DNA from 2 places in the Nocardioides eburneus genome. Region 1 is predicted to be linked to the other one. Evidence: predicted binding sites of a transcription regulator. Region 1 holds the regulator's gene; the other holds the start of a gene.
The links. Region 1 encodes LexA, which represses DNA repair genes until DNA is damaged. Its sites were predicted from a motif close to TCGAACANNTGTTCGA; they were not measured.
Positions count from the first base shown of each region.

Region 2: the regulator LexA is predicted to act here: its motif matches at 3,084-3,099, upstream of ruvC (crossover junction endodeoxyribonuclease RuvC).

Region 1 is NZ_JBFPJR010000042.1:14,560-21,602, forward strand. Features, by position in the region: gene AB3X52_RS17440 (MXAN_6640 family putative metalloprotease) at 1-652, opposite strand, end outside; gene AB3X52_RS17445 (phosphatase PAP2 family protein) at 697-1,605, opposite strand; gene lexA (transcriptional repressor LexA) at 1,765-2,502, opposite strand; gene AB3X52_RS17455 (LysM peptidoglycan-binding domain-containing protein) at 2,762-3,100, shown strand; gene AB3X52_RS17460 (hypothetical protein) at 3,236-3,658, opposite strand; gene nrdR (transcriptional regulator NrdR) at 4,078-4,563, shown strand; gene AB3X52_RS17470 (vitamin B12-dependent ribonucleotide reductase) at 4,711-7,043, shown strand, end outside.
Region 2 is NZ_JBFPJR010000024.1:50,806-57,848, reverse strand. Features, by position in the region: gene AB3X52_RS13785 (HAD-IC family P-type ATPase) at 1-2,068, opposite strand, end outside; gene AB3X52_RS13780 (YebC/PmpR family DNA-binding transcriptional regulator) at 2,197-2,967, shown strand; gene ruvC (crossover junction endodeoxyribonuclease RuvC) at 3,135-3,686, shown strand; gene ruvA (Holliday junction branch migration protein RuvA) at 3,683-4,279, shown strand; gene ruvB (Holliday junction branch migration DNA helicase RuvB) at 4,285-5,376, shown strand; gene yajC (preprotein translocase subunit YajC) at 5,542-5,925, shown strand; gene secD (protein translocase subunit SecD) at 5,928-7,043, shown strand, end outside.

The sequences.
Region 1 (7,043 bases):
TCGAGCCCTGCGGTGCGTTCGCCGGCTTCCCGTCCGGGGCGCAGTAGCCGTAGTAGCCCTGGTCGAAGACGTCGCGCAGGTAGATGTCGACGTAGTTCTTCTTGCCGCCGACGGCGCCGTCGCCGACCGGCCGGCGGTAGCCCGCCTTGTGGTAGCGCGCGTAGACGTTCTCCATCACGCTGCGGACCTGCTTGACCCAGGCCCAGGAGGACTTGTCGTCACCGCTGGTCAGCCAGTGGATGCAGATCGGCACCTTGGTGCTACAGAGCCGCTTCCCCGGCGTGGGGCGCGCGAGCATGCGCGACGCCGTCGACTGGTCGCTCGCCGACATCTGGTCGCGGTGGACGTAGAGGTTCGCCAGCGCCATCGTCGCGTCGCGCCCGTGCACGAGCGTCTGCTTCGCCCGGCGTGCGGACTTCGGCGCGAGGACGTCGGCCGCCTGGTCGAGCGCCCGGCGCGCGGCGAGGGTGGTGGTCCGCTCGGTGAGCGTCAGCCCCGCGATCACGGAGGGCGAGCTCGAGCTCCCTGAGCCCGGGGCGCCCGCGGGTCCGGCGTACGCCGGCACGGTGACGGCCACGCCGGCCGAGACGATCACGGCGAGGAGGGTGGTGCGGGCGAGGGCGGACAGGGCGGGGAAGCGAGAGGAAGGCATCGAGTACCAAACAGTCGACGACAGGTCGGGCCGGATCCGGACGCCTACCGCGACGGTTCGCCGACTCGGCGGCCCTTCGAGTGGTCCTCGTCCGCAGATGCGGCCTCCAGCACTATAGGCCGCTGGCTGAACGCCGAGACACTCACGACACCCGCGATGACCACCATCCATCCCACGATCACGTCGAGCGTCCAGTGGTTGCCGGTGCCGACCACGACGATCGCGGTCGCCGCGGCGGAGAGACCGGCGAGCAGGCGGACGACCCAGCTCCGGACGTTGCGCCAGACGACGATCGCGACCCAGAGCGACCAGCCGCAGTGCAGCGAGGGGAACGCCGCCAGCTCGTTGGTGAGATGACCCATCCCCTTCGGCGCCGACGCGTCGGCCCCCCACCAGCCCTGGTCGGAGTGGAGCAGGAGCACGTCGTCGTAGAGGTGGGGGAAGAAGCGCGGAGGCGCCGTCGGGAGCATGAGGTAGAGCGCGAGCGCCAGGACGGTGCCGACGACCAGCGCGCGCCGTGCCGGCAGATAGCGGTGCCGGCCACGGGCGTAGAGCCAGACGAGCACGACGAGGGTCAGGATGTAGTGGGCGGTGGAGTACCAGTAGCAGCCCAGCAGCCCGATCAGGTCGTGGTGGACGAAGAACTGGTTGAGTCCGTGCTCCCAGTCGAGGTCGACGGCGCGCTCGATGCTGAGGATTTGCCGGGCCCGACTCTTGGCCTCCGCCATGTTGTTGCTCGCGAGCAGTCGCGAGGACGTGTAGGCGATGTAGAGCACGGTGACGAAGATGAGCTCGCGGATGCCCGCGCGCACGCCGGCGAGGCGCTGCCACAGGGTGCGCGGCAGGACGCCGTGCTCCACCGACGGCTGAACCGTGATGCCTGGCACCGCCGACCCGGTGTCGGCGACGGACCGACCGGCGATGTCGCCGCTCGTGATGCCCTCGTCGTGCACGCTGCCCCCGCAAGTTCCGTCGATCCGGATCACCCTAGCCAATGAGGAGCAGCGGCCGACTCGGGGAATACCCCTCGTGGGGTACGGAGCCTCAGATCGGGCGCGCGCCGGCCCCGACGTGGACGTCGGGACCGGCGCGACAAGCCCGGCCACCGGGCGTCAGAGGCTCCGCAGCACCGCCGTGACCTTGCCGAGGATCGTGGCATGGGTCCCGTCGATCGGCTCGTAGGCCGGGTTGTGGGGGAGCAGCCAGACCTGGCCGCCCTTGCGCTGGAAGGTCTTCACCGTCGCCTCGCCGTCGATCATCGCGGCGACGATCTCGCCGTTCTCAGCGGTCGGCTGCTGCCGGACGACGACGTAGTCGCCGTCGCAGATCGCCGCGTCGACCATGGAGTCGCCCGAGACGTGGAGGAGGTAGAGCGTCCCGTCGCCCACGAGCTGCTTGGGCAGGGGGAAGACGTCCTCGACCTGCTGCTCGGCGAGGATCGGCCCGCCGGCCGCGATGCGTCCGACGATCGGGACGTAGGCCGCGTCGGGACGGGAGTCTCCGACGCCCGTCTCGTCGAACGGGGTCTCCTCGGCCGCGGAGATCGCCTTGCGCGCCGCGAGCACCTCCGGCAGGAAGACCTCGAGCGCCCGGGGACGGTGGGGATCGCGCTTGATGAACCCCTTCTGCTCGAGGACCTTCAGTTGGTGGGCGACGCTGCTGGTGCTGGTCAGCCCGACCGCCGAGCCGATCTCCCGCATGCTCGGCGGATATCCACGCTTCTCGATGCAGTCGCGCAGATGGGCCAGGATCCGCTGCTGGCGGGGGGTGAGACCCGTGGCGTCCGGCGGACCGTCGGGGAGCTCGCGCACGCCGTTCGGCGACTCTCGGGTCGACTTGGGCTTCGTCATGCCTCAACGGTAGACCGCCGGCCGGGCGAGTTCAAACATCTGTTCGAAGCGTGTCGACCTCCACCGTTCGAACGCTTTTTCGGCAAGGCCTTGCTTCTGTTCGAACAGGTGATCTAGTCTCGCTCATGTGTTCGATCGAATGTCTGGTCGAACGGCCCCGCGGTCGCCGCGCAGCAGCGGTCGATGAGAACTGTCGGTGGCCGCCGGTAGACATCGCGTCGAACCGCCCCAGCGGACCCGACTTCCCCAGGAGCTTCCGATGAGCACCCTCAGCCTCGCCCACGTTCCGTACGCCGCCCCGCGCCGCTCCACGGTGCGGCTCACCCGTCGCGGGCGTGTGGTCGTGTTCGTGGTGACGCTCCTGGCCGTGATGGCGGTCGGCTTCGTCGGGGCGAGCATTTCGGGCGCCTCGCAGGAGAAGGGTGTGGGCGTCTCGACCCGCACGGTCGTGGTCGGCACCGGTGACACGCTGTGGGACCTCGCCTCCGATGCCGCTGACGGCGGCGACATCCGCTCGATGGAGCAGACGATCAAGGACCTCAACGGCCTTGACTCCGGGATGCTCATCGCCGGCCAGACCCTCCGGATCCCGAACTGACCCGGTGGGCGCTGGCGCTCGCCGGGACGTAGACCGCCGCCAGCCGATTCGACCCCGGCTGGCGGCGGCACGGGGAAGACGAGGGGTGGGGCTCCGCCGGGAGGCGCGGTCCCACCCCTCGTTCGTCGGGGAGTGTCAGTCGGCGCGGTGCCGGCGTGCAGTCGTCGGCGCGGGCGTCCCGGGGTCGTCATCGGGTGCGGGCTGGGGTTGCATGGCCGCCGTAGGGTCGGATGGCCGTGTCTCGGGCGGGAGCGATGCGGGCGCTGGGCCGGAGGTCAGCCCGAGTGCTCGACCCAGGCGAGCGAGCAGCATGAGACCGGCGAAGAGGCAGGCGACGGCGCCGACGGCGGCGAGGGCGAGGAAGGCCCAGGCGCGGCCCTCGCCGTCGCGGGCGTCGCCACCGAAGTCGATGGCGGCGTAGACCAGATAGCCCCACGCGATGATCGCGATGGTGATGGCGCCCGCAAGGAGCAGGACGCGACGGTCGAGCCCATGCCTCTGGCGGGGTCCCCGTCGTGCCCCTGCGCGCTTGCCTGCGGACCTGCCCCTCGATGCCACGGCGACATTCTCGCTGATCCCCGGGGCGGAGTGTGCAAGCGGCACGAGTCGGCTGCGGAGCGCGGCCGTTCTCCGGACGATGGCGCGCCGCGGCGTCGTCCACAGTCGTGCCGAACGGACGGTCGTCGGTCTTGGCCAGAGCGGGCGAAGAGGGCATCGAACGACGTTCGCGAGCGCGACACGCCGGGCCGGCCTGCGCGACACGCCGAGGAGGTCGACGCCCTCTTGCGAACCGCGCCGGGCCCGGCGTACGGTAGCCACTACATCTAGTAGTTACACCGGTGTAGTTCTCCACATCTAGTTCCACAAGGGATGCGGGGTTGCGCACAGGCAACTGCTGGTTGTCCACAGCTCATGCCGTTCCATCCACAGTCGGGAATGGCATTTCCGGCGCCGTGACGTCAAGGAGGGGGATCGAGATGCACTGTCCGTACTGCCGGCACAACGACACGAAGGTCCTCGACTCCCGCGTTGCGGAGGACGGCGGGTCCATCCGTCGCCGGCGTGTCTGCCAGGGGTGCGACAAGCGGTTCTCCACCGTCGAGCTCATGCAGTTGACGGTGCTGAAGCGCTCGGGTGCGACCGAGCCGTTCAGCCGCGAGAAGGCCGTCTCCGGCGCGCGGAAGGCCTGCAAGGGCCGCCCGGTGACCGAGGACCAGCTCGCGTGTCTGGGGCAGGCCGTCGAGGACACGCTCCGGAGTGCGGGCTATGCCGAGGTGCCCAGCCACGAGGTGGGGATGGCTATCCTTGCCCCTCTGCGCGAGCTCGACGAGGTGGCCTACCTTCGCTTCGCGAGCGTCTACCGCGCGTTCGAGTCGGCCGACGACTTCGTCGCCGAGATCGCCATGCTGCGCACGGAGCGCGCGTTGCGCGCGGGCGTGACCGAGTCAGCCGTCAGCGGCTGATCACAGACTGCCCGGGCAGGCCGTGGGGAAGCGAGCCTGCCCGGGCTCACCAACCTCTTTCCCAGCGGCAGGCACGTTTCAGCGGGCCTTAGTTTCAAGCCTCAATTCAAGTCGGCAACCGATCCAGGACAGGACAAGGGGAAGTCAATGACCGAGACGGTGAGCGGCGCAGACACTCAGCCCGCCAAGGGCGAGGGTCTGGCCGGGGGTGGGCTCAAGATCGAGCGGGTGTTCAGCACCGAGGGTGTGCACCCCTACGACGAGATCACCTGGGAGCGTCGGGACGTCGTCCAGACCAACTGGAAGACCGGTGAGACCGTCTTCGAGCAGCGCGGGGTCGAGTTCCCCGACTTCTGGTCGGTCAACGCCTCGACGATCGTCACCACGAAGTACTTCCGCGGTGCCCTCGGCACCCCACAGCGCGAGACGAGCCTCAAGGACATCGTCGACCGCGTGGTGAAGACCTACACCAAGGCTGGCCGCGAGTATGGCTACTTCGCCAGCGACGCCGACGCCAAGGTCTTCGAGGAGGAGCTGACCTGGCTGCTCGTCCACCAGTACTTCGCGTTCAACTCCCCGGTCTGGTTCAACGTCGGCACCCAGTCCCCGCAGCAGGTCAGCGCCTGCTTCATCCTGTCGGTCGACGACTCGATGGACTCCATCCTGAACTGGTACAAGGAGGAGGGCTTCATCTTCAAGGGCGGCTCCGGCGCGGGGCTCAACCTCTCGCGCATCCGCTCGAGCAAGGAGCTCCTCTCCAGCGGTGGTACGGCCTCCGGCCCGGTGTCGTTCATGCGCGGCGCCGACGCCTCGGCCGGCACCATCAAGTCGGGCGGCGCGACGCGCCGGGCGGCGAAGATGGTCGTCCTCGACGTCGACCACCCCGACATCGAGGAGTTCATCGAGACCAAGGCGCGCGAGGAGGACAAGATCCGCGCGCTGCGGGACGCCGGCTTCGACATGGACCTCGGCGGTCGCGACATCGCCTCGGTTCAATACCAGAACGCCAACAACTCCGTCCGCGTCACCGACGAGTTCATGCGTGCGGTCGAGGAGGGGAAGAGCTTCGGCCTGCGCGCCCGCATGACCGGAGAGGTGATCGAGGAGGTCGACGCGCGCGAGCTGTTCCACAAGATCGCCGTCGCCGCGTGGGAGTGCGCGGACCCGGGTCTGCAGTACGACGACACCATCAACGACTGGCACACCAACCCCGAGACCGGGCGGATCACCGGTTCCAACCCGTGCTCGGAGTACATGTCGCTCGACAACTCCTCCTGCAACCTTGCCTCCCTCAACCTGCTGAAGTTCCTCAAGGACGACGACACCTTCGACGCCGTCCGCTTCCAGCAGGCCTGCGAGCTGGTCTTCACCGCGATGGACATCTCCATCTGCTTCGCCGACTTCCCGACGGAGGCGATCGGGCAGACCACCCGCGACTACCGCCAGCTCGGCATCGGCTACGCCAACCTCGGCGCGCTGCTGATGGCGATGGGCCTGGGGTACGACAGCGAGGGCGGCCGCACCATGGCGGCGGCGATCACATCGCTGATGACCGGCGCCGGCTACAAGCGCTCCGCCGAGCTCGCCGGGGTTGTCGGTCCTTACAACGGCTACAAGCGCAATGCCGAGGCCCACCAGCGCGTGATGCGCAAGCACCAGGCGGCGAACGACGCCGTCCGCTCCATCAACCCGGTGGACCGCAACGTGCTCGAGGCGGCGACGAAGGCCTGGGCCCAGGTCGTCGAGCTCGGCAAGGACAACGGCTTCCGCAACGCGCAGGCCTCGCTGCTCGCCCCGACCGGGACGATCGGCTTCATGATGGACTGCGACACCACCGGCATCGAGCCGGACTTCTCGCTGGTGAAGTTCAAGAAGCTCGTCGGGGGCGGTTCGCTGCAGATCGTCAACCAGACCATCCCGCGTGCGCTCAAGAAGCTGGGCTACCAGCCCGAGCAGATCGAGGCGATCGTCGACTACATCGCCGAGAACGGCCACGTCGTCGACGCCCCGGGCCTCAAGCCCGAGCACTACGAGGTCTTCGACACCGCGATGGGCGTCCGCGCGCTCAAGCCGATGGGCCACGTGCGGATGATGGCGGCCACCCAGCCATTCCTGTCCGGTGCGATCTCCAAGACGGTCAACCTGCCGGAGTCGGCGACCGTGGAGGAGATCGAGGACGTCTACATGGAGTCCTGGAAGCTCGGCCTCAAGGCGACCGCGATCTACCGCGACAACTGCAAGGTGGGTCAGCCGCTCTCCGACGGCAAGGGTGACAACAAGGGCAAGGACGCCAACGTCTCGGCTGACGCCTCGACCGCGGCCGCCCCGGCCGAGGTCGTCGAGAAGGTCGTGGAGAAGGTCGTCTACGCGCCGACCCGCAAGCGTCTGCCCAAGTCCCGCGTCTCCCGGACCACGTCCTTCACGGTCGGTGGCGCGGAGGGCTACATGACCTCCGGTGCCCACGAGGACGGTTCGCTCGG
Region 2 (7,043 bases), on a different contig from region 1:
CCGCGAAGCGGAGCACGCGGCGCAGGAAGCCGGGGACGTACCGGGTCCGGTTGGGCCCGAGCGCCAGGAAGAAGCCGGGGATCCCGATCGTCACGCTGGCGATCAGCGAGAGCTGGATGGGCGCGAGGGGATAGGCCGACAACGTGAGGGCGGCGATGACGGCGAGCAACAGCGAGTAGGCGTTCTTGACCAGGAAGAGGCAGGCGGCGCGCTCGATGTTGGCGATCACCCGTCGCCCTTCGGCCACCACGTCGGGCAGGTGCGCGAACCGGCCGTCGAGCAGCACCAGTTGGGCCACGGCGCGCGTGGCCGGGGCCCCGTTCCCCATGGCGACGCCGATGTCGGCGTCCTTGAGCGCGAGCGCGTCGTTCACGCCGTCCCCGGTCATCGCGACGACGTGGCCGCGGCGCTGCAGCGCGGTGACGATCGCCCGCTTCTGGTGGGGCGCGACCCGCCCGAAGGCGCTGTGCTCGCCGATGACCGCGGCCAGCTCTTCGGGGTCCTCCGGGAGGGTGCGGGCATCGACCGCGTCGGCGGCGCCCGAGACTCCGGGCACGCCGACTGCCGCCGCGACGGCGCCGACCGTGCGCGGGTTGTCGCCCGAGATCACCTTCAGCGCGACGCCCTGCTCGGTGAAGTAGCGCATGGTGTCGGCCGCGTCGTGCCGGATCCGTTCGGCGAGCACGACGAGCGCCGCCGGTTGGAGGTACGACGGCAGCGACGGCGCGCCCCCGTCGGCCGCGCCACGGCCGGGCGCGGCGTCGGACCGGGCGAGGAGCAGCACCCGCGCGCCCTGCTCGGCGAGGGCGTCGGCGGCGCTGCGGGCCTGCTGCTGCGGGCCCGGCGTGGGTGCGGGCAACACCATCTCGGGCGCCCCGAGCACCCAGGTGACCCGGCCGCCGGTCACGACCGCCGACCACTTGCGGGCCGAGGAGAACGGCACCACGTCGGCGGCGCGCCAGGTGGGAGCGGGCATCGCGGCACCGATCGCGGCCGCTGTGGCGTTCGGGTCGCGGGCGGCCAACAGCGCCAGCGCCTGTTCGATGTCGGCCGCCGGGACCCCGAGGGGCTCGACCCGGTCGAACGCGACGTCTCCGTGGGTGAGCGTGCCGGTCTTGTCGAGACAGACCACGTCGACCCGCGCGAGACCCTCGACGGCGGGCAGCTCCTGGACGAGCGTCTGCCGGCGCGCCAGCGCGAGCGTTCCGAGCATGAAGGCGAGGCTGGTGAGGAGAACAAGGCCTTCGGGAACCATTCCGACGAGCGCGGCGACGGCGCCGGTGACCGCGTCCTGCCAGGTCTCGTTGTCGGTGCTGTGGAACTGGCTCCACAACAGCACCGGGCCGACGACGAGCATCATGACCGAGATCCAGCGAAGGATCCGGTTCGTGGCCGCCACGAGCTCGGAGTGGGTGACGGTGAAGCGCCGCGCCTCGGTGGCGAGCCGTGCGGCGTACGCCTCGTCGCCGACGGCGCCGGCACGGAACCGCCCGCCGCCGGCCACGGCGATCGCCCCGGACCGCACCTCGTCGCCTGCGGCCTTCGCGACCGGGTCCGACTCTCCGGTGAGCAGCGACTCGTCGACCTCGAGCCCGGTCGCCTCGAGGAGCAGGCCGTCGGCCGGGATCTGGTCACCGGCCCGGATGACGACGAGGTCGTCGGCGACGACGTCCTCGACCGCGATCTCGCCGAGGGCGCCGTCCCGGACGACCCGGGCGCGGGGTGCGTTGAGGATCGCGAGCCGGTCGAGGGTGCGCTTCGCGCGCACCTCCTGCACGACGCCGATGAGGGTGTTGGCGAGCACCACCAGGCCGAACAGGGCGTTCTGCCAGCGTCCGGTGACGGCGATGACGACGAAGAGGGTGGCGAGCAGGCCGTTGAACGGGGTGAGGACGTTGGCTCGCACGATGTGGAGCAGCGGTCGGCTGGTGCCGGTGTCCGAGGCGTTGGTGCGCCCCGCCGCCACCCGCTGGGCCACCTCCGCGGTGGACAGCCCGGAGGTCGACGTAGGTCGGCTCGGCGACGGCGACTCCGTCGCGTCCGTGCGCTCCGGCGACTCACTGGCCACGTCCTGACAGTAGCGGCACGCCCGGTTCCTGGGGTGCTCGGTAGAATGCAGCGGATCGCCGGGGCGGCGATCCGTACGACCGATCGCAGCCACGCGCGCAGATGCGCAGCAACCAGGACGGGGAAGAGATGAGCGGCCACTCGAAATGGGCGACCACCAAGCACAAGAAGGCGGTCATCGACGCGAAGCGCGGCAAGCTCTTTGCGAAGCTCATCAAGAACATCGAGATCGCGGCGAAGATGGGCGGCCCCGACCCGGCCGGCAACCCCACGCTCTACGACGCCATCCAGAAGGCGAAGAAGCAGTCCGTCCCCAATGACAACATCGACCGCGCCGTCAAGCGCGGCGGTGGGCTCGACGGCGGCGCGGTCGACTACACGACGATCATGTACGAGGTCTACGGACCGCAGGGTGTTGCGCTCCTCGTGGAGTGCCTGACCGACAACAAGAACCGCGCCGCGATGGAGGTCCGCACCGCCGTCACGCGCAACGGCGGAACCATGGCCGACCCCGGCTCGGTCTCGCGGCTCTTCAACCGCAAGGGCGTCGTCGTGGTGCAGAAGAGCCAGGAGGGCAAGGAGGTCACCGAGGACGACGTCCTCGAGGCCACCCTCGACGCGGGCGCCGAGGAGGTCAACGACCTCGGTGAGGCTTGGCAGGTCGTGTCCGAGGCGAGCGACGTCGTCGCGGTGCGTACGGCGCTGCAGGCGGCCGACATCGACTACGACTCCGCCGACGTGGAGTTCGTCGCCAGCATGGACATCCCGGTCGCCGACGCGGCCGCCGCGGGCAAGGTCTTCAAGCTCGTCGACGCGGTCGACGACCTCGACGACGTGCAGAACGTCTTCACCAATGTCGACGTGCCCGACGAGGTCATGGCCGAGCTCGAGGACGCCTGAGCAGCCTGTCCAGGAGTCGACGCAGGGCCCGACAGCGACGTGCTGGCGGGCCCTGCGTCGTCCCGGGCCCGCGTGTCGTACGACGGCCTGTCGGAGGCACCGGATAGCGTGGCGCTGCGAACAGGCGTTCGACGGCAGGCGAGAGCCAGGAGAGGGACGGTGGCGTCGTGAGGGTGCTCGGGATCGATCCCGGCCTGACCCGTTGCGGGATGGGCGTCGTCGACGGTGAGCTCGGCCGGCCGCTCACACTCGTCGACGTCAACGTGCTCCGCACGTCCTCGCAGGTGCCGGTCCCGGAGCGGTTGGTCACGATCGAGAAGGGCATCGACGCCTGGCTCGACGACTACCGTCCCGACGCCGTCGCCGTCGAGCGGATCTTCGCCCGCTCCGATGTCAGCACCATCATGGGCACGGCCCAGGCGAGCGGACTCGCCATGGTCTGCGCGGCCCGTCGGGGGCTCCCGGTCGCGCTCCACACGCCGAGCGAGGTGAAGGCTGCCGTCTCCGGCAACGGACGCGCCGACAAGGCGCAGGTCGGTGCGATGGTGACCCGCATCCTGCGGCTCCCCGCCATGCCGAAGCCTGCCGACGCCGCGGACGCGCTCGCGCTCGCGATCACCCACATCTGGCGCGGTAGCGCCCAGGCACGGATCGATGCGGCCCTGTCGCGGGCCGCGCAGACGCGGCCGGGACGGGCCGCTGGGAAGGCAGTTCGATGATCGCGTTCGTGCGGGGGCGGGTCGCCGCCGTGACCCTGTCCAGTGCCGTGCTCGAGGTGGGGGGAGTGGGCCTCGAGCTGCAGTGCACTCCCGGCACCCTTGCCACCCTCCGCAGCGGTGCGGAGGCGACGCTGCCGACCAGCATGGTGGTGCGGGAGGACTCGCTCACCCTGTTCGGCTTCGTCGACGAGGAGGAGAAGAGCCTCTTCGAGCTCGTCCAGACCGCCTCCGGGGTCGGCCCGAAGCTCGCGCAGGCGATGCTCGCCGTGCTCTCCCCGGACGGCATCCGGCAGGCGATCGCCGCGGACGACGTCAAGACCCTCACCAAGGTGCCCGGGATCGGCCAGAAGGGCGCCCAGCGGATCATCCTCGAGCTCAAGGACCGGGTCGGCCTGCCGTCCGGCGGGCGTGCTACGTCGACCGCGCCCGCTGCCGCGCCGTGGCGCGACCAGGTCGCGGAGGCGCTCGTCGGACTCGGCTACAACGCCAAGGACGCGGACAAGGCCGTCGAGGCCGTGAGCGACCAGGCCGGTGACACGCCCGACATCTCGACGCTGTTGCGTGCGGCTCTCCGCACGCTGTCGAAGGCCTGATCGTCGTGCCGTTCCACGAGGACGAGCTCGAGGCGGCCGAGGAGGCGCACTTCGAGTCGCTGGCCACGCCGTCGCTCACGGCCGCTGAGGCGGAGGGCGACGAGCGCGCCGTCGAAGCGGCGCTGCGCCCGCGCTCGCTCGACGAGGTGGTCGGGCAGGCTCGGGTGCGTGCCCAGCTCGGGCTCGTGCTCGAGGCCGCACGGCAGCGGGGACGGACCCCCGACCACGTGCTGCTCTCCGGTCCTCCCGGGCTCGGGAAGACCACCCTCGCGATGATCATCGCGGCGGAGATGTCGTCGCCGCTGCGACTGACCAGTGGCCCCGCGATCACCCATGCCGGCGATCTGGCCGCCATCCTCTCGGGGATGAACGAGGGCGACGTCCTCTTCGTCGATGAGATCCACCGGATGTCGCGCCCTGCCGAGGAGATGCTCTACATGGCGATGGAGGACTTCCGGGTCGACGTCGTCATCGGCAAGGGGCCGGGTGCGACCGCGATCCCGCTCGACATCCCGCCCTTCACGCTGGTCGGCGCGACCACCCGCGCCGGTCTGCTGCCCGGCCCGCTGCGCGACCGCTTCGGCTTCACCGGCCACCTCGAGTTCTACGAGCCCGACGAGCTCGACCTGATCGTCCGCCGCTCCGCGGGCCTCCTCGGCGTGGAGCTGACCGACGAGGGGGCCGCCGAGATCGCGTCCCGCTCCCGCGGCACGCCCCGGATCGCCAACCGACTGCTGCGCCGGGTGCGCGACTACGCCCAGGTGAAGGCGGACGGGATCGTCACTCACCCGGTGGCCCAGGCAGCGCTCGACCTCTACGAGGTCGACCCGCTCGGCCTGGACCGCCTCGACCGCGCCGTCCTCGACGTCCTCTGCCGTCGTTTCGGCGGCGGCCCCGTCGGCATCTCGACACTCGCCGTGGCGGTGGGGGAGGAGCGGGAGACGGTCGAGGAGGTCGCCGAGCCCTTCCTGGTCCGCAACGGCTTCCTGGCCCGTACGCCGCGGGGCCGGGTCGCGACCGCGGCCGCCTGGAGCCATCTCGGGCTGAGCGCACCGCCCGGCGCGGCCTTCGGGGACGAGGCGCTCTTCGACGAGTGACGTCCCGGCGTACGCCGTCGGCGGCTGCGCGCGAGGAGACCGTGACCAGGGCGTGACCGGCGCGCGAGCGTGCGATTCGTGAAGGCGTCTGTTGCCCTGGTTACACTTGCCCGTCGGTCGGACCCCCGGCCCCGTTCCCCATCTTTGGTTGGAGATTCGTTCCCCGTGGCCACGCTGCTCCCCTTCCTCGTCATCATCGTCGCGTTCTGGTTCCTGCTGATTCGGCCTCAACAGAAGAAGCAGCGTCAGGTCCGCGAGATGCAGTCGACCCTGGCGGCCGGTGACGAGGTCATGCTGACCTCCGGCATCCTCGCCACGGTGGCCGACGTCACCGACGACCACATCCTGGTCACCATCGCCGAGGGCGTCACCGTCAAGGTGGTCCGCGCGGCGATCGGCCAGGTGCTGCCCAAGGCTCCCCTGGAGACCGAGGAGCCCGAGGAGTCGGTGAGCCTCGAGAAGACCGCCGACACCACCGACGCGACCGACGTGACCGGCGCCGCCGAGGCGGAGGCCCAGCCGGTGACCCAGCGGGAAGAGAACGAGTAGACATGGCACGCAAGACCGCGCGGCCCGGACGCACCCTGGCGGTGTTCTTCCTGGCCCTTGCGATCATCTACGCGCTGGTGGCCGCCGGCGGGTCGTGGAAGCCCGAGCTCGGGCTCGACCTGCGTGGCGGGACCGAGATCGCGATGACCGCCAAGGCCACGGACGGTGGCTCCGTGAGCCGTGACAGTCTCAACGAGGCCCGCGACATCATCGACCAGCGGGTCAACGGGAGCGGCATCACCTCCGCGCACGTCACGACCGAGGGCGGCAACGTCATCAAGGTCAGCATCCCGGGCTCGGGGGCCGTGCAGCGTGAGCTCGCCGAGCGCGTGCGCCAGACCGCCAAGCTGCGGTTCCGGTTGGTGGCATGCTCACCGAACGCCGGGTGTGGGGGCGCGGCGGCGTCGAGCACGTCCGGTCTGAGCCAGTCGCTCCCGAGCGGTGCGGCGTCCAACGGCGCCAACCGTGCCCCGGTCGCGTTCGACGACAAGTCGGGCGCGAGCGGCTCGCCGAGCCCCTCGAGCAAGCCGTCGGCCACGGCGAACGCGTCGAGCAGCGCGTCGTCCAGCCCCTCCGCCTCCGCCTCGGCCAGCCCCTCGACGACGTCTGGCAGCAGCAGTGACAACGCCGTCGTCTCGGTCGACTCCGCGGTGAAGTTCATGCGCAGCGTCCCGCAGGCATGGCAGACGAAGTACGCCAGCTTCAGCTGCCCGACCACGGGCAGCAAGCAGGTCGTGGACGACCCGTCGAAGCCGCTCCTGACCTGTGACGCCCAGACCCACGAGAAGTACCTCCTCACTCCGGCGATCATCGAAGGGTCCCAGATCAGCGACGCCGACTACGGCATCCCGCAGAACGCCGTCGGCGCCAACTACGCGGTCACCCTCGACTTCCACGGCAAGGGCCGCTCCGCGTTCGCGGACGCCACCGGTGCCATCGCCGGCACGGGTGAGCTGTTCGCCATCACGCTCGACGGCTCGGTCATCTCCGCGGCGACCGCGGACAGCCGGATCAACGGCAGTGCCCAGATCACCGGCAGCTTCGACCAGGAGACCGCCAAGTCGCTGGCCAACAACCTGAAGTACGGCTCGCTGCCGCTCGACTTCCCCCAGGACAGC